3 regions of the Paenarthrobacter sp. AMU7 genome follow, and region 2 is predicted to be linked to each of the others. Evidence: predicted binding sites of a transcription regulator. Region 2 holds the regulator's gene; each other region holds the start of a gene.
The links. Region 2 encodes HrcA, which represses chaperone genes, less so after heat shock. Its sites were predicted from a motif close to TTNGCACTCGNNNNNNNCGAGTGCNAA; they were not measured.
Positions count from the first base shown of each region.

Region 1: ABQM86_RS06480 (Hsp20/alpha crystallin family protein) is a predicted target of HrcA. The motif match lies at 4,487-4,513, and genes of this name have one in related genera.
Region 3: groES (co-chaperone GroES) is a predicted target of HrcA. The motif match lies at 4,312-4,338, and genes of this name have one in related genera.

Region 1 covers NZ_CP165735.1:1,387,571-1,393,929, reverse strand. The annotation lists gene ABQM86_RS06500 (DUF6350 family protein) at 29-1,360, opposite strand; gene ABQM86_RS06495 (VOC family protein) at 1,786-2,823, opposite strand; gene ABQM86_RS06490 (hypothetical protein) at 2,976-3,353, opposite strand; gene ABQM86_RS06485 (J domain-containing protein) at 3,350-3,754, opposite strand; gene ABQM86_RS06480 (Hsp20/alpha crystallin family protein) at 3,981-4,403, opposite strand; gene ABQM86_RS06475 (MerR family transcriptional regulator) at 4,544-4,972, shown strand; gene ABQM86_RS06470 (hypothetical protein) at 5,147-6,040, shown strand; gene ABQM86_RS06465 (FG-GAP-like repeat-containing protein) at 6,105-6,359, opposite strand, start outside.
Region 2 covers NZ_CP165735.1:2,512,348-2,518,706, forward strand. The annotation lists gene ybeY (rRNA maturation RNase YbeY) at 1-439, opposite strand, end outside; gene ABQM86_RS11480 (PhoH family protein) at 436-1,518, opposite strand; gene ABQM86_RS11485 (GerMN domain-containing protein) at 1,943-2,815, shown strand; gene ABQM86_RS11490 (16S rRNA (uracil(1498)-N(3))-methyltransferase) at 2,876-3,640, opposite strand; gene dnaJ (molecular chaperone DnaJ) at 3,643-4,767, opposite strand; gene hrcA (heat-inducible transcriptional repressor HrcA) at 4,818-5,825, opposite strand; gene ABQM86_RS11505 (DUF3097 domain-containing protein) at 6,004-6,359, shown strand, end outside.
Region 3 covers NZ_CP165735.1:3,217,982-3,224,340, reverse strand. The annotation lists gene ABQM86_RS14820 (glutamate--cysteine ligase) at 1-256, opposite strand, end outside; gene ABQM86_RS14815 (GTP-binding protein) at 440-1,588, shown strand; gene ykgO (type B 50S ribosomal protein L36) at 1,625-1,747, shown strand; gene ABQM86_RS14805 (shikimate 5-dehydrogenase) at 1,811-2,623, shown strand; gene ABQM86_RS14800 (SAM-dependent methyltransferase) at 2,628-3,857, opposite strand; gene ABQM86_RS14795 (hypothetical protein) at 3,925-4,287, shown strand; gene groES (co-chaperone GroES) at 4,481-4,777, shown strand; gene groL (chaperonin GroEL) at 4,864-6,359, shown strand, end outside.

The DNA of each region.
Region 1 (6,359 bases), 1.1 Mb from region 2:
TGCCCAGCGCTGACGGACGAGGACCAGCTCAGGCGTGTTCGTCGTCGTACGCTGCTTCGTCGAGGTTCGCTTCGCGCTGCTTCTGGCTGCGTTCCAGCCACGGCCCCACTGCGTAGCCAATCACGACGCCGATACCCACTTCCGCGGCCAGCCAGACTGCCGTCCACAGCGGGTGGGGTCCGATTTCCGTGAGCCTCCCAATCCCGGCCGAACCGCGGGAGATCCACGCCAAGGCACCACCAAGGAGCCCCGCAACGGCGCCAATGAACACACCCAGGAACAGGGTTGAGGCGGCGGCTGTGAACCATCGGGCTTTGATCTTGATGGAGAGCCACTCGTCAAAGTGGTTCTCGCCTTCGCGGAGGAACCACCAGCCCGCAAGGATACCGGCGACGACGGGCAGCGCGAGTGCCATGGCGCCGGCGTCCAGCTGTCCTGCGGGGAGGGCGCCGAGGACCGGGACGGCCGGGAGCGGCCCGACCGCCGTCCCAAGCGGACCCGCCGTGGAGCCGACGCCGAGCGAGAAGCCCGCGCCGGTGGACCATGAAAGAGCGAAAATGACGAGGTTCGGCAGGAAGCCCAGCTGCGCGATGGTGAGCACGGCTCCCCCGAGGGCGCCGGCCTGGATGCCTTCGTAGACGGCGATGATGTCCGTCCAGTGCCACACGATGGTGACGGCCAGCAGGACCGCGGCCAAACAGACCGAAGCCATCGCCGCGACGAATCCGGCCTTCAACGCCGAGCCCACGTAGGAGCCCGCCCAGCGCGAATGCTGGCTGGTCTTCGCGAGCCACGCAACGGCGTCGACGCCGATCAGTCGGCTCCACGAACCGGCCTCTCGGCGAGCGCCCACAATCATGCCTAGTCCGAAGGACACCAGGGGGATGGTCATGGCGAACCAGAGGTTGATGACTACTTCAGGGGTGCGGCACACGAAGCCGGTGGCGGCCCCGAACGCCGCGTACACAACGAAAGCGCCGAGGAATGCCTGCCACAGTTGGTCGGTGTAGGAGGCCCGGGCGAGCCGACGACCCGCACGCCACGCAAGCAGGAACGGGATGAGCGTCAACCCCAGCGGAATGAGGGACAGCAGACCCGACCCCGGCTGGGCCGCAGTCCCGATATTGACCTGCGCCAGCTCCAGCGGAACACCATGGATCAGCAGCCACGCCTGGCCGCCCAAACGGGCCAGGGAGTCGACGTTCCGGTCCTGGAAACCATCGGTTGCCCACACTCCCACCAGCGGCAACACCACAACGATGGCCGAAATGAACGCTGCCTGCGCCGCTTCCAAACCACCCTGCAGCCAAAGGGGCATCGGGAGGCCACGGTTTCCGGTCTGATCAGCGCGCAGTTTCATCGTGATCTATCGTGCCACGGCAGGCCGCTCCCACCCCGCAGGCGCCCCTGAAATACCGCGAATTCCAGCGCTTTTTCCACGAAGCCGCCGTAAAATGGGAGGTGTTCTCCCGGGCACGGAGCCCTCACCGACCATCTCAGCTCCGCCCCCACCTGCACAGACTTTGCAAGGCCCGGAAACAATCGAAGCCGGGAACTAGGAGCGGCCAATGGATAGGTGTCACAACTCATAACAGAAAGTCGTACTAGCAGCTGGTGCAGCCGCCTCGGGATTCTCTCCTTAGGCTGCACCAGCCTTCTTTTGGGTCGTGATCTTCCCCGCCTTCCCCGAGGGGCGACGTCTCGGCACTTTGGGGCTCGCTTAGTGCCGAGAGCTGACCCTTCGGCGAGAAGTACGACGGCGGGTGGTTGCTTTACGGCCGAGAGCTAACCCTTCGCGAAGAAGTCCACTCCCGACACGTACTCCATGGCTTTCACGAACTTCGGATCCATCATCCGCTCGTAGGCCTCTTCTTCGGTGGGCTCAGCAAAGCGGGAGTGGATCCACCAAAGGTTTCCCAACGGATCCCGGACCCGGCCCACTACGTCTCCCCAGAACATCTCCGTCATATTCGTGACTGCCGTGGCACCAACGGCGAGGGCAGCAGCGAAGGCGGCATCGCCGTCGTCGACGTAGACCCGCAGGAAAGCAGGAGTAGGAGGCCAGTCGGGCTGGGAATCAAAGGCGAGGATGTTCGAGTCGCCGATCTTGGCTTCAGCGTGCCCGATCGACCCATCCTCCATCGGGACGCGAAACGCTTCCTTGGCGCCGAACGCACCCGTGATGAAGTCGAGGAGTTCCGGAGTGCTGCCCGAGATTATCCAGGGCTCAACGGATCGATATCCGGCCGGGACGGCAGGGACTCCTTCGGTACGTGTCACCGGAGCCATCGCCTTGACCTCATTCGGGACCGGCGCATCCGGCTGACCGGTCATATGCCGTCGGAGGGATTCGACCGCGTACTCCATTCCGGCGGCGTATTCCGGGGCGTCCCAGCGGCTGGCCGCTTCGTCGTCGGAGACGTCCTCCATGTGCGACATGATCCACCAGACGTTGCCCAACGGGTCCTGGATCCGGGCGCCCCGGTCACCCCAGGCGCTGTTGTCGAGGACCGAAACTGCGGTGGCACCCGCAGCGAGGGCGGCGTGGAAGGCGGCGTCGGCGTCGTGCGTGTACAGGCGAAGGTACGACGGCGTTTCGGGCCAGTGCGGTCGGCCGTCGAACGCGAGGACTACTGAGTCGCCAATCCGCGCCTCCGCGTGCCCGATGGTGCCGTCTTCCCCGACGACGCGGTCGATCTCCTCTGCGCCAAACGCTGCGGTGATGAACTCGAAGAGGGCGTTGGTGTCACGCGTGATGAGCCACGGACTGACGCTGGAGTAGCCGCTGGGAACTGTGCTGATACTCGGGTTTGCCGCGGTCATGACTGTGTCCTCTTCGTCGGGAGTTCAGTACTTTCAGGCTACGACTACTTGAGGTCAGGATGCGTCCGCTTTTGCTCCAAGCGCCGAGGGGCGACATCTCAGCACTTTGAGGGCTCGCTTAGGGCCGAGAGCCAACCCCTCGGGTGAGCCCGCTAGAGCTGGGGCCCGTAGATGAACTCCTTGGCGTGGTTGACGGCCTTCTTGAAAGCGTCGTTGCGGAGTGTCACCTGCTCCCCGCTGGCCCCTGCACTGGGTTCCAGAAACGTGGTGGGGCCGGGGCGGAGCATCCAGATGTCCCCAGCCGGCGGGAGGTAGAACACGCCAAATGAGCGATGCTCAGGGTCGTCGGTCCAGATGGGCACCACAGCAACCGCAGCCCCGGTATCCGGGTTGATCCACTGGGCACGGGGCATCGGCTGTTCGTGGACCTCGGGGTCCAGGAATGGAGCCGTTCCCCTCCCCCAGCGTTTCTCGAACCGTTCGTAGAACGCGGGAATGATGTGGCCGTCGTAGGGACGCCAGGCACTCATGAATGGCTCCTTGGTGTTCTGAGGGTTCTGGATGAAGGCTCCCAACGGGTTGGCCCGAAAGACAAGGGCGGCTGGGGATGCCCTGGTTCCTTGCTGGCCGCTGGTTCGCGTCGATGGACTCGCACGTTGACCGGCGTTCCGGGCCTTCCTGCGGGCACACCGCTCCGCCGCGCCTGATCGTAAGCCGCCCGCTTTCCTGGGTCCGACAACACGACGTACGCCTGCATGATGGCGTGCAGTTCCTGGAGGTCGGCCGCGGAGGTGGTGTCGCCGTCGTCGACCTTTTGGCGTGTATCCGGGTGATGGGTCCGGAGCAGCGTGCGGTAGGCGCGGGCGATCTCACGGGTCGTCGCGTCCGGCGACACGTGCAAAGTGGCGTAGTGGTCAGGTTGATCGCTCACGGTTGGTTCCGGTTTCCTGCAGCAGACTTGGGGATGGCCCCCGGGGTGAACCGGGGGCCATCAATCGGGAGACGACGGGCGGGGACCGCTTTCATGTGCGCTAAAAAACGCTGTGACGTGGCACGAAGCCTGCGCCCAACTATTCCGATGCGGCCGCCTCCGTTGTTCCCGGTCGGCGCCCTGCCGGTTGGCCACCCCCGGGGAAGCCTTCCGGCAGGGCAGAGGATTAGGCGTTGATCTCTTGACGTTGTTCGTTGGACGTGATTTCGATGCGCCGCGGCTTGGCCTTCTCGGCGACGGGGATGCGGAGTGTCAGCACGCCCGCGTCGTAGCTGGCCTTGACGCCTTCGGTGTCCAAGGTGTCGCCCAGGATCAGTTGCCGGCTGAAGACGCCTTGCGGACGTTCGGCGGCGATCATCTCTGAGTTCTCGCCGGCCGGCGACTTCCGTTCTGCCTTGACCGTGAGGACGTTGCGCTCGACGTCGAGGTCGACGGAGTCGGGGCTCACACCGGGCAAATCAAAGGCAACGACAAACTCCTCGCCCTCCTGCCAGGCATCCATGGGCATTCCGGCAGGTCGTGCTGTTGTGCCAAAAACCTGTTGGGCGAGCCTGTCGAATTCGCGGAACGGGTCAGTGCGCATCAGCATTTTGTTCTCACTCCTCTGGTCGTGATGCTGATTTGTTGTTCTCCCAGCCTTCCCTGATCTGTGGTGGCTGGTATAGATTTTTTATAGCACTGGTGAGAAAGTAGTGCAAGTAGGTTTTCGAAGATTCTCGGAGGTTCTTGATGGCAGGTTCGGACGGCGCTGCTGCGGAGACGCACGACGGCGGCCCGGCTGCTTCCGGGGCGGACGGCACCTCTGCCGGTGGCCGGGACGCTCGCGGCGTCTACGCGATCTCAGTGGCGGCGGAACTGGTTGGCACGGGGCAGCAGAACATCAGGCAGTACGAGCGCAAAGGGCTGGTCACCCCGGAAAGGACCGACGGCGGCACCCGGCGTTACAGCGAGGACGACCTTGCGACCCTGCGGCGGATCGGCGCACTCCTGGATGAGGGGCTGAACCTGGCCGGAGTGAAGCTGGTGCTCGAGTTGGAGGCCGAGAACCGCGGGCTGACGGAGGACAACCGGGGGCTGGTTGACGACAACCGGGAGTTGCGCGCCGATAACCGTGGGCTGCGGAAGGATCTGAAGCGTGCGCGGGGTGACGATGCCTAACGTCCCTGAATCAGGCGACCGTGAGACTCAAGCTTCGAGAAACGAGAACACAATCCTTTTGCAGTACAAATGGAAGCCTGGCATCACATAAGGAAAAGGACTTGTAGCACTAAGTTATTGAAACGCAATTTATGGAATCGTGCCTAAGGTGTTTGGCTCTGCAATAGTGATGCCATGACAACTCCAGAGCTTCCGGGGGACGGCTCACAGCAGCCTTACCCTCATCCCCAACAACCTCAGTATGCGCAAGGCACAGGTGCCCCGCCATACAACCTCCCCGCATCGCCGACGAATACGAAGAAACAGCTAAACGTGGTCGGCCTTATTGCGCTCATAACAGCCGTGCTGGGGTTTATTTTTGCTTGCGTTCCAGGCGCCCTGATAGTCGGCTGGGTCTTGCTGCCTATCGCATTCATCTTGGCTATCGTCTCCCTTTTCCTGAAGGACAAAGCCAAATGGATGGGAGTCACAGCTCTGATCACGTCCGTAGTCGGCACGATTGTTGGAGTGGTCGTCTTTACTGCCGTTGTGGCGACCTCATTTGACAACGCCTTTGGCAGCGGCGATACGACAGTTGTAGAGCCTTCCAAGGATGGAGCCACGGACAGCGGAGCCAAAACCGACACAGCTGCGAATGCCGGAACTCGAGAAAACCCATATCCCATTGGTTCGGTCATTGAGTCAAAGGATTGGCGTGTAGTCATAAACTCGGTCACGTTGGCTGCTACGGATGCTGTGGTGGCAGCCAACCAATTCAACAAAGCACCTGTTGCCGGATCGGAGTACATCCTGGTCAACTACTCTGCAACCTACACAGGTGACGATGCCAACGGACAGATGCCCGTCTTCGTATCGGTCGATTACGTTACTGCCGACGGCAACACCGTCGATGGCACCAAGTCGCTCGCCGTGGCACCCGACTCCATCGACAACATGAGCACCCTGTATAAGGGTGCCACCGCAACGGGAAATAAAGCCTTCGAGGTTCCCAGCGCGACTGCTGGACAAGGGGTCCTGGCAGTCCGAGCAGGAATGTTTGGCGACAAGGTATTCGTCGCCACAAAATAAGCACACGGAACGTCAAAACCCCCGACCGCGTGAACCGCACTCGGGGGTTTTGCCGTTTCTCACATTAGAGAATTGCGGTCATGCCGTTCCAGCCCTGACCGATGACACTTCCAATAGGCCATTTGGCGCCGCCGCTGCCCGAGAAGAGCCACATGGCTCCGTTGGCGTCCCTCGCCATAATGTCCGCTTTTCGATCACCGCTAAAGTCACCTGTTGCGAAGAGTGCCGTCATGCCATTCCATCCCTGGCCGTACTGCACTTGGGGCAACCAGCCGCCTGCGCCGTTTCCGGGGTAGAGCCATAGCCGGCCACCGGAATC
Region 2 (6,359 bases):
GGAATTCAGACAGCAGTTCGCGCTGCAAACCGAACATCTCTTCTTTTTCCTCGGGTTCGGCGTGGTCGAATCCCAGAAGGTGGAGGATGCCATGGGTTGTCAGGAGCAGCATCTCATCCTGGGTGGCGTGACCGGCATTGCGGGCCTGTACCTCGGCCACCTGGGGGCAGATGGCGATGTCGCCCAGCATTCCCTGCGGGGTTGGCTTATCCGGGGTGCCTGGAGTGAGCTCGTCCATGGGCACAGACAGGACGTCGGTGGCCCCGGGTTCATCCATCAGTTCGATGTGAAGCTTCTCCATGGCGGGTTCATCCACCAGGAGAATGGAAAGCTCCGCTTGCGGATGGATGTAGAGCCGTTCGAAGATGAAGCGGGACAACGTCACCAGCTGGGCTTCGTCCACCGTCACACCGGACTCGTTGTTGACTTCAATGCTCATTGACGTTCTCCACGTTTGTAATGTGTGCCTGACGCGTCTTTGCGGTGCGCGTCATCCCAGGTGCTGTAGGCGGACACGATGTCGGCCACCAGGCGATGCCGGACTACGTCGGCCGCCTCAAGAATGGAGAAATTGACGTCGTTTATGCCTGTCAGGATCTCCCGGACGATCCGAAGGCCTGACGTTGCGCCCAGCGGAAGGTCGATCTGGGTGACGTCGCCGGTGACTACCATTTTTGAACCGAAGCCGAGGCGGGTCAGGAACATCTTCATCTGTTCCGGTGTGGTGTTCTGCGCTTCATCAAGAATGATGAAGGCGTCATTGAGCGTACGTCCGCGCATGTACGCCAACGGTGCCACCTCAATGGTGCCTGCAGCCATCAACCGTGGGATGGATTCCGGATCCATCATGTCGTGGAGGGCGTCATACAGCGGGCGCAGGTACGGATCGATCTTGTCGCTCAATGTACCTGGCAGGAAACCGAGCCGCTCCCCCGCCTCCACCGCAGGCCGCGTCAGGATTATCCTGCTGACTTCCTTCATCTGCAACGCCTGCACGGCCTTGGCCATGGCCAGGTACGTCTTGCCCGTGCCAGCTGGACCGATACCAAAAATCACCGTGTTTGCGTCGATGGCATCCACGTAGTTCTTCTGGTTCAGTGTCTTTGGACGGATGGTCTTGCCGCGGCTGGAAAGGATGTTGTGGGTCAGCACATCAGCCGGGTTCTGCACCGACTGGGCCCTCAACAGGGACACCAGCTGCTGAAGGATGTCCGGGCTCACCACGGTCCCTTTCGCCACAAGCCCACGGACTTCCTCCAGGAGGCGCATGACGCGGGGAATGACGGTGGAGGGGCCGGTCATGGAGAGCTCGTTGCCGCGGACATGGAAGCTGACATCCTGGAATTGTTCCTCGATGTACCTCAGGGCTTCGTCATGGCTGCCCAGCGAGTGAACCATCTGGTCGGAGTTGTCGAAGGTGACGACTTCCGTGCGTGTGCCCGGTAATGTGTGCGGGAACTCGTTGGGCGGCTGGTTGCCGTTTCCGGTCCTGAGCCGCCCGTTCAAAGATTCACTCATAGTGCTGGCCCGCGGGCCTTTTCTCCTCCGGTTGGTCTGTAATAACGCCATCGATTCGACATTCTCGGCGGACTTTCGTTGCCCGCGTTGATGCCGGAATGTCTCCAATCCTACGCCAGCCCGCCCGCGATGAACCTCCCCCGGCAGCCTCATTCGGCACCCTGGGGCTGATGCGGACATTTTGTCTCAACTCGGCATCAAGCCGGTATCAATCATGTTTCAGTTGGCGCCCTCCCCCGGAAACCCGGCCGACCGCCGTCGACGATGTGCCAAGCTGGCATTGCGGGTGAAAACACGACCCCGCACCCCAGCCGACAAATGGCTGCCAAACCATGCAGGGCAGGACAGGAAACCCATCAAGAAAACAGCCAGCAACGATCATGGCGCGAATAAGCGGACCAAGTCCGCTGTTGCCGTGCCGGCGATGCTCGCTGTCCTCCTGCTGACCGGTTGCATCGCCAACGGTGGCGGCACCCAAGCCACCTCCACCCCGCCGCCGCTGACCGTCCAGGAAGCCCCGGCCAGCAACGCCCCGCTGGAAACCACCCAGGCCTCCACAAAGATCCCGGTCTACTGGATCGGGCGGAGCAAGGAAGAGGTCTACCTTTACCGCGAGTTCCGGGACATCTCCGGCGACGGAAATCCTGTAACCACCGCCCTGAAAATCATGATGGCGGAAAAGCCGTTGGATCATGACTTCTTCACTCCCTGGCAGGAACCCGCCAACCTGGCCACGTCCATTTCCGGCAAAAACGTCATTACAGTCGATATTTCCCGCGATGCTTTCAACTCAAACCTGGACGCCGGCATGGCGCAGCGTGCAGTGCAGCAACTCGTCTACACGGCAACGGCCGCAGCTTCGTCTTCAGGGCTCATCAATTCAGGCCAGCAGATCCAAGTGGTCATCCTGGTTGATGGCCACAAGGACTACATGGCGTTCGGGCAAGTGCAGCTGGGTGAGCCGATGACCCGCGACGCCTCCTTGGTTGCCCCGCTCTGGATCATCGATCCGCAGGAAGAGACCACCCTGCCCACAGGACTGGTCAAGTTCAACGGGCGGAGCACTGACAGCTCCAAGCCCATCGCCTGGCAGGTACTGCAGGACAATGGCAAGGGCGAAAAGACCAGCCTTCTCACGGGCCAAACGCAAGCCACCGGCGAACCCGGGCAGTATGGGTTGTTCACTTTTGGCGCGACATTGAAGGCCGGCCAGTATGAGGTACGTGTTTCCCAGGTGGACAGCGCCGGAGACACCATCGCGACAAGCACCGACACGCGGCTGTTCAGGGTCGGGTAGCTGTTCACGGTCGGCAGCTGCCCGGAGCCTGAAGCGGACCAAAGCCGCCCGGCTGCACCGCTACCAGCGGTCCAGGATGTCGCTCGCAAGCACGACGGCGGCAGGTCCCGCCGTCGACGACCTCAAGACATGATGCCCCAAGAGAGCCGTCACGGCGCCGGCATCACTGAGCCGCGTCACTTCGCGGGGCGAGATCCCACCCTCGGGCCCCACTATCAACAGCACCTCGCGGGGTGAGGTGGCCTTGGTTGCCGCCAGCTCTTCAAGAATGGTCCGCAAAGGATTCTTGGCGTCTTCATGCAGGATGATGGCAAGGTCAGACTGGGCAACGGCTTTCGCCAGGGACCCGGTGTCCACCATGGTCCGCACCTCGGGGATCCATGCCCGCCGGGCCTGCTTGGCGGCGGCAGCAACCACTGATTCCCACTTCGCATGGGCCTTTGCTGCGCGATCGCCTTTCCATCGAACAATGGAACGCTCTGACTGCCACGGGAGCACAGCGTCGATTCCGAGCTCCGTGGCCGTTTCGATGGCAAGTTCGTCGCGATCGCCCTTGGCCAGGGCCTGGACCAGTACCAGCCGGACGTCCGGCTGTTCTTCAAAGGCCATGTCGGAGGCAGTGACGACGAGGCCGGCGGGCCCGGCCGCGGCGACCGTGCCGGTCAACCGCGCGCCGGCACCATCGGCTATGTCAACGGGCTCTCCCACACCAAGTCGCTTGACCGTAACCGCGTGCCGTGCCTCTGGACCTTCCAGCACGAACGTGCCGCCGGCTATGACATCGCTGAGGCTGCCGGCCGACGTGAAGAAAACGGGGTTGCTCACCGCTACAGGTTACCGAGCTTGTCCCGAAGCTTGGCGAACATTCCGCCGCTGGCCACAAGCTTTCCTTCAGTGAACTGCTCCCCGCGAAGCTTGGCGAGCTGCTGCAGCAATTCTTCCTGCGCAGGATCCAGCTTGCTCGGCGTTTCAACGTGGAGGTGTACCTTGAGGTCGCCACGGCCATAACCACGCAGGTGCGTGACGCCCAGGCCCCGAAGGGTGATGATCTCCCCTGACTGGGTTCCGGCCTTCACATCAATGTCCTGTGCGCCGTCGAAAGTATCCAACTGCAACTCCGTACCCAGCGCTGCGGCCGTCATGGGCACGCTGAGGGTGGCATGGAGGTCGTCGCCTTCGCGCATGAACATGGAATCGTTGTTGACGCGGATCTCCACGTAGAGGTCGCCGGACGGGCCGCCTGCGGGTCCTGCTTCGCCTTGGCCGGACAACTGGATGCGCGTACCGGTGGCAACACCGGCAGGAACCTTGATGGTCAGGGAACGGCGACTGCGGATGCGGCCTTGGCCGTTGCACTCATTGCAGGGGTCTTTGATGACCGTTCCGAAGCCCTCGCAGGAACCGCAGGGGGCAGCGGTCATGACCTGGCCAAGGATGGACCGGACAGCGCGCTGGACCTGGCCGCTGCCGCCACAGATGTCACAACGTTCCGGGTGGGTGCCCGGTCGGCAGCAGCTGCCGTCACAGGTGGGGCAGGTCACGGCCGTGTCCACTTCGAGCTTCTTGTTGACGCCGAAAACGGCGTCCTTCAGGTCAATGCGGACACTGATAAGTGCGTCCTGGCCGCGTCGGACACGGGAGGCCGGCCCGCCGTGACCGCCGCCACCAAAGAACGTATCGAAGATGTCCTGGAACGCGAAGCCCTGGCCGGAATATCCGCCGCCAAACCCGTTGTCCGTTCCATTCTCATTGCCGGTGGCGTCGTAGACGCGGCGCTTCTGGGGATCGGACAGCACCTCATAAGCATGGGTCACGGCCTTAAACTGCTCCGCGACATCCTCACCTGGGTTTACGTCCGGGTGGAGTTTCCGCGCCAACTTGCGGTACGCCTTTTTGATCTCTTCCCCGGTGGCTTCCGGCGAGACTCCCAAAACGTCATAGTGGCTGCTCAAAGTCGGTATCTCTTCCTTGTTGTACTGCGGATGTTTCTTCGGGACGGCGTTCAGCCGCCAAGAATGCGTGAAAGGTAACGGGCCACGGCCCGGACTGCGGCCATGGTAGTGGGGTAATCCATGCGGGTTGGGCCCAGGATCCCCACCTTGGCACCGGAACCGTATCCGGTGGCCACAACGGAAGCCTCAGCCAATCCGTCGTAGGGATTCTCCCGGCCGATACTCACGGTGACGCCCCTGGGGTCATCCCCCATGTCTGACAACAACCGAAGCATGACAACTTGTTCCTCAAGGGCTTCCAGCACCGGACCGATGCTCAAGGGGAAGTCCACGTTGGACCTGGCGAGGTTGGCCGTACCGGCCATCAGGATGCGTTCTTCGCGGCTGTTGTCGCTCAAGGCCTGCAGTCCGTTGGCCAACGTCTGGGCCAGCCCCCGAAGCTCCGGCGGACACAGGGCAATCACCGACGGAAGCACCTGCGGCAACAGGGCCAGTTGCGTCCCTGCGATGCTGCCCAGGAAGCGGGATCTCAATCGCATCAAAGCGTCGTCGCCCACGTCCGAACCAGCGTCGATGACCTTCTGGCTGACGCTGCCGGTATCGGCAATCAGCACCACCAACACTTGTTGTGGTGCCAACAGGACGAACTCAACATGCCGTACCAAGGCGCGGTTGGAGTGCGGATACTGCACGACGGCGACCTGGTTGGTCAGTTGGGACAGGAGCCTTACGGTGCGCTCCAGGATGTCGTCTACATCATCAGGGCCTTCAAGCAGCGAGTGGATGGCCCTCCGCTCGGCGGCCGAAAGGGGCTTGACTTGGGAGATGCGATCGACGAAAAGGCGGTAGCCCTTGTCGGTGGGAATGCGACCGGCACTGGTGTGGGGCGCTGCAATGAGGCCTTCTTCTTCCAGAACGGCCATGTCGTTACGGATGGTGGCGCTTGAAACTCCAAGATGGTGCCGTTCAACAAGGGCCTTCGATCCAACAGGCTCCCGTGAATGCACGTAATCTTCAACGATGGCACGCAGCACTTCCAATTTGCGTGGCTCACTCATTGCTCCACCTCCTGACGACTGCCGTGGTCTCTGAGACCGGTTCCACTTAGCACTCAACATGCCCAAGTGCTAACCAGTCTAGTATGAGCCAACCCGTTGCTAGCATTGAACTTTCCTTTCCCAAGCCAGCACAAACCAACACTGAACAATTCAACCCAGCACAAAAGGTAGGAACTCCTTGGCTTTCGACACGTGGGGTCCGCAGGATCTGTCAGCTCCCGCCAAACGGCAACTGCCGGAGGTAGCTGTACAACGCGGGATGGTCCTCGAAGATGTCCAATCAGGCTGGGTGGGCGAAGTCACCCGGGTGGAGAAGACCGGCGGCATGCACATCGTGTCCCTCGAGGACAGGCGGGGGAAGACGAAGTCGTTCCAGCTCGGATTTGGCTTCCTGCTCGAGGGGCAGCCCATCCGCTTGATGCCCCCGGCCCCCCGACAATCGACGCCGCCCGTTCAGGCCGGTCGCACGGCGTCGGGTTCGGTGAAGGTTGAAGGACAACGCGCCCAGGTGGCCAAAGCCAGCCGCATTTGGGT
Region 3 (6,359 bases), 710 kb from region 2:
GGGAACGGCCAAGGTCCTCTTTGGCGTCCTTGACGGTCTCGCAAATGCCGGTGACAAGTTCAACGGTGTTGAGGAGCAGCTCGCGCTTGATGTGGGGGTGTTCGTCGTCCTCATTGAGGTCCGGGTGGTTGGCGGCGACGCCTTTCAGGACATCGTTCGCCACCGATACCAGTTCCCCGGTACGTGCATTGACGAGCGCCAACTCCCATTCCACACCCAGTGTCGATTGCCTGGATGGCGCAAAATCAATCTGCAAGTAGTCCCCTCAATTTGTACTTTCCGGCCTTGTGTTGTGTCAGCCGGGCACGGTTCCCCGCTGCGGGGCCGCCAGCGGTCGGATCAAGTCTAATGCAGCAGGAACACCGGTGATATCGACAGGAACCGACGTCGCAGCATGCCGTCATTTGCTAATGAGAACTATTCGCATTAGACTCGAGCCATGCACCTCACAGTCGTCAGTTCCCTGGACAGCCAATGCCGGGAGGCAGCCGCCGCAAGGCTCGGCCGAACCCATGAGAACTCCGTGGTTGTCCTCCACGATCTCCTGGACGGTTCGTTGGTCCTTCGACGCGTCTATCGGGGCGGTCAGCTGTTCGAACGCGAAACCACGGTCCTGGAGCATGGTTGCCTCAGCTGCACCGTCCGGCTTGACGTAGTCCCGACGGCGGAACGCCTCGCCGCCTGCGGCTTCGACCACGTGGTCCTGGGCCTCCCGCCGGGAGTTGCCGCAGGCATGGCCGTCGCAGAACTTCGCCGTGGACTCAGCCAGCCGGCTGTCATGGACAATGCGGTGCTGGCCATGGACCCGGCGGATTTGGATGACCACATCTGGGACCGACACACCCTGTTCGAATCCGGGTTCACCTCCATGCCCCAGGATGAGCGCACCAGTGGCGAATTCCTGATTGGTGAGTTCGGCCAGGTGGACACCGTGATGGTTTCCCCGGGTCTGGGAGCGGTATTGACCGGGGATCCGCGGGAAGGATCGGAGGCGTGGCTGGTCGGCTTGGAACTGCTGGGCCAGTTGGCGCCCCATGCCAATGCCGTCGGCTCGGCCGGGGAATTCCGGCCGGGTTGCTTCGACGATGCTGAAGCAGCGGCACGTAACCGGCCCGGCGTCGTGCGTGTGCCCCTGAGTGAAACACCTGGTCCCTTCCGGACCGTGCTGCATAAAGCGGGCCGTCCCCTTCACCCCGGACGCTTCCGGGATGCCCTGCCACAGCTGGCCATCGGTACGCACTGGCTGCGCGGCCGCCTATGGATCGCCTCCGCGCCCACGCGGCGGATCGCCGTCCAGGGTATTGGCCCCAGGGTCTGGCTCGAAAGTACCGGGAACTGGCTGGCCGACTCTGCAGGGTCCGGCCCTGGCGAGGCAACCGCAAAGGCCGGCGCCGACGTCGACGCGTTCCTGGACTGGCACCCACACCACGGCGACCGCGGCACCGTGCTTGCCATCACCGGACGCTCAGAGGACATCGACCCCACGGAAATCCGCGAGCTCCTGGATGGCTGCCAACTGACGGAGGCCGAAATGACGCTGGACTCCGGCGTCTGGGACGACCCCCTGGAACTCAGCGACGCCCTCTAAATCGAAGACCCACACCCACATCAAAGGAGAAACACCATGAAGGTCAGGAATTCACTGCGTGCCCTCAAGAAGATCCCCGGCGCCCAGATCGTGCGCAGGCGGGGGCGTACCTTCGTCATCAACAAGAACAACCCCAGGATGAAGGCGCGCCAGGGCTAACCCGCGGCAGGGTAAAAGGTGCAATGAATACACGGCTCTACCAACAGGGCGTTTAATGGGGGAATGCCAATCCTGAACAAAGACATGTCCCTGTGCATTTCGCTTGCGGCCCGGCCCAGCAATATCGGGACCAGGTTCCACAACTATCTCTACGATCTGCTCGGCCTGAACTTTGTTTACAAGGCATTCGCGCCCACTGACATCACCCTCGCGGTAGCGGGCATCCGCGGCCTCCCCATCCGGGGTGCCGCGGTGTCCATGCCGTACAAGGAAGCTGTGATCCCGCTGGTTGACGTGATGGACCCTTCAGCCAAAGCCATCGATTCGGTGAACACCATCGTGAACAACGACGGCGTCCTCACTGCTTACAACACGGACTACATCGCCATTGCCCGGCTCCTGAAGGACCACCAGGTTCCCAGCAGCCACACTGTCCTTCTCAGGGGTGCCGGAGGCATGGCAAAAGCAGTTGCCGCAGCGCTCCGGGACGCAGGGTTCACCGCCGTGACTATCGTGGCGCGCAATGAAACCACTGGACGAGCACTCGCGGATCTCTACGGATTCGGGTGGCAGGACGACGTCAACGGCTCAACAGCGGACCTGATCATCAACGTCACCCCGCTGGGGATGGCGGGTGCGGATGAGACCGCGCAGTCCTTCGACGACGCCACGGTCGCCGCTGCCCAGGTGGTCTTCGACGTCGTAGCGCTGCCTTCTGAGACGCCGCTCATCACCGCCGCCAGGAACTCCGGCAAGAAGGTCATCACCGGTGCCGAGGTCATCGCCATCCAGGCCGAAGAACAATTTGTGCTGTACACGGGTGTGCGCCCCAGTGCCGGGCAGGTCCGCGAAGCCTCGGAGTTCTCCCGTCGATGAGGTGTTAGCCGGTCACCGGCTCCACCACAACAGCCACTCTTTCCTCACCGATCCTGGTGAGGACCAGGGTGGCTGTTTTTGCGTCCTTGCCCTTTGATGGTTTGGCGGGAAGCAATTGCTTGCGCAGCTCCTCGGGAGTCACGGCCGTGCCGCGCTTCTTGATGTCCAGCACGGTGATGCCGTTGGCCTTTACCCACGTCTTCAAGGCCTTGACGTTGTAGGGCATCACCTCAAGCACCTTGTAGGCCCGGGCAAACGGAGTGTCGTGCAGTTCTGGCGCGCAGATGTAGGCGATGTGCTCATCCACCAGGTGCCCGCCCAGCCTTTCGGCGATGTCGGCTACCAGGCCTGCGCGGATGACTGCGCCGTCCGGTTCGTATAAGAAACCTTCAACAGGCCCGACGGCGGCTGCGGGACCTGCGTCGAAGTCTTCGCCGCTGGTGATTTCAGCGGCGCCCTGGCTGCCGATGACCAGGGCCGCCCGCCGCACGCCGGGGCGGGCTACGCCGTTGAACCACAGGGTCACTTCGGTGACGTCCCCGCCCACCGAGACCCATTGGGCCTCACAGCCTGAGGGTACGGAATCATGGGGGATGCCGGGCCCCATTTTGACGCCAATGGCACGTCCGGTGGCTGCCAGCTTCTCCACGAAGGACAAGGGCGGAGAGAAAGCCTCAGGGTCCCAAATCCGCTTGGTCCCCGACGTGGACGTGGTGCGTCGTGCAGGATCCAGCCACACGCCGTCGATCCCGTCCAGCTCCACGGACGTGGCATCCGAGTGCACCACGGTGGCGTGCGGGAACGGGATGAGGTTGATGGTGGCGCAGGCAGCGGTGGTTTCATCCATTTCAACGGCTGTCACTGAGATGTCCATGGACGCCATCGCCATGGAATCGGCGCCGAGGCCACATCCGAGGTCGGCCACGTGGGAAATGCCGGCCTTGGCGAAGCGTTCGGCATGCCGGGCTGCGACGTTCAACCGTGTGGCCTGCTCCAAGCCTGCTTGGGTGAACAGCATCTGCCGGGCGAACTCGCCGAACTTTGCCTCGGCTCGGGTACGCAACCGTGATTGCGTCAGGACTGCGGCCACCAATTCGGCGGAGTGGCCGGCTTTGCGGAGATCCGCGTTGGTGCTGAAAGCGTCGGCCTCGCGGTAGGGCCTCAAGGAGGCCAGGAGTTCCCATCCTTCAGTGGTCAGCAAGGGTGCGATCTGTTCCTGCGGTGCGTGAGGCATGGAATCAAGCCTAACGGCGCGGCACTTGACAACGTGACGGGCGAATCAGCCGGATAGGGTTGTTTTCATGGAAGACACCGCAGCCCCGCAACCCTCCACCATGATGAAGCTCGCGCGACCCGCCCTCATAGCGGGGGCCGTGATCGCTGTGGTCTGCATCGGCTTGCTGATCATCATCTTCGCGTTGGATTCCTTCAACGCGGCCACCTATTCCGTCGCCGGCAAGAGCGTCAATGATGCTACCGACGAAGCACGGGACATCCGCGAGCTCTACAGCGGCGCCCGCACCGGTGGGATGATCACCTTGGTGATTTCCGGCGTCGTTGCTGTTGCGGCCGCTGTGCTCCTGTACCTGAACCGCGGCAATGCCCCGCTGGACGAGGATGACGACGGCCAGGACTATGACCTGGATGACCTCACGGGACGGTGACCTGCGTTCACCCATGACGAAATGCTGGCACTCACCTTGACCGAGTGCTAACGATTTACATAGAGTCTAGTTAGCACTCTCCCCCGGAGGGTGCTAATAAATGCCAAGCGTCTTCCGGCACCGCGACGGCGGATGTACGCTCCGGCACCCTAGTTCTTAGTCCATGAATCAGCTCATGAAAAGGAGAGTCCGAGTGTCGGTCTCGATTAAGCCTCTTGAGGATCGTATTGTTGTTCGCCCGCTCGAAGCAGAGCAGACCACGGCTTCCGGCCTGGTTATTCCGGACTCCGCACAGGAAAAGCCGCAGGAAGGCGAAGTTGTTGCAATCGGCCCCGGCCGTTTCGATGACAACGGCAACCGCGTACCGGTTGACGTAGCTGTTGGCGACGTCGTCATCTACTCCAAGTACGGTGGAACCGAAGTCAAGACCGGCGGCAACGAGTACCTCGTTCTGTCCGCCCGCGACGTCCTTGCGATCGTCGTAAAGTAACTTCCCGGAGCCCCGCACCGCCGTCGCGTTGGAAATCATTTCCGACCGTCAGCGGTGCGGGTTTTCTGTCTTGAAAGGACACAACCATGGCAAAGCAGCTTGCTTTTAACGATGCTGCCCGCCGGTCTCTTGAGGCCGGTATCGACAAGCTCGCCAACACTGTCAAGGTGACGCTTGGCCCGCGCGGCCGCAACGTCGTGCTGGACAAGAAGTGGGGCGCTCCCACGATCACCAACGATGGCGTCACCATCGCGCGTGAAGTTGAGCTTGACGACCCCTACGAGAACCTTGGCGCCCAGCTGGCCAAGGAAGTAGCCACCAAGACCAACGACGTCGCAGGCGACGGCACCACCACGGCCACCGTGCTGGCACAGGCTTTGGTCAAGGAGGGTCTGCGCAACGTTGCCGCCGGCGCCGCTCCGGGCGAGATCAAGCGCGGCATCGAGGTTTCAGTTGAAGCCGTCGCAGCCCGCCTCCTGGAGAACGCCCGCGAAGTTGAAGGCACCCAGGTTGCCAGCGTCGCAGCCATCTCCGCGCAGAGCGACGAAGTCGGCGAGCTCCTCGCCGAAGCGTTCGGCAAGGTGGGCAAGGACGGTGTCATCACCATTGAAGAGTCCTCCACCACCCAGACCGAGCTGGTCCTCACCGAAGGCATGCAGTTCGACAAGGGCTACCTGTCCCCGTACTTCGTCACCGACGCAGAGCGCCAGGAAGCCGTCCTCGAGGACGCCCTCATCCTGATCAACCAGGGCAAGATCTCATCGCTGCAGGACTTCCTGCCGCTGTTGGAGAAGGCACTGCAGGCCAACAAGCCGCTCTTCATCATCGCCGAAGACATCGAAGGCGAAGCCCTCTCGACGCTGATCGTCAACCGCATCCGCGGCACCCTCAACGTTGTTGCCGTCAAGGCTCCGGGCTTCGGCGACCGCCGCAAGGCCATGCTCCAGGACATCGCCACGCTCACGGGCGCCCAGGTTGTTTCCCCGGACCTTGGCCTGAGCCTGGACACCGTTGGCCTTGAGGTACTCGGTACCGCACGCCGCATCACGGTGACCAAGGACAACACCACCATCGTTGACGGCGCCGGCACGGCTGAGGACGTGGCTGACCGCGTTGCCCAGCTGCGCGCGGAGCTCACCCGGACGGACTCCGACTGGGACAAGGAAAAGCTGCAGGAACGCCTGGCCAAGCTGGCCGGCGGCATCGGCGTGATCAAGGTTGGCGCAGCCACCGAGGTTGAGCTGAAGGAAAAGAAGCACCGTATTGAGGACGCCGTTTCCTCCACGCGTGCAGCCCTCGAAGAAGGCATCGTTTCCGGTGGCGGTTCCGCCCTCATCCACGCACTCAAGGCACTGGACGAGTCCCCGGCCGTCAAGGCGCTGGAAGGTGACGCAGCTGCTGCTGTAGGCATCGTCCGCCGCGCCCTGGTTCAGCCGCTGCGTTGGATCGCCCAGAACGCCGGCTTCGACGGTTTCGTTGTTGTTGCCAAGGTGTCCGAGCTGGAAGCCAACCACGGCTTCAACGCCAAGTCCGGCGAGTACGAGGACCTGATCGCCGCTGGCGTGATCGACCCCGTCAAGGT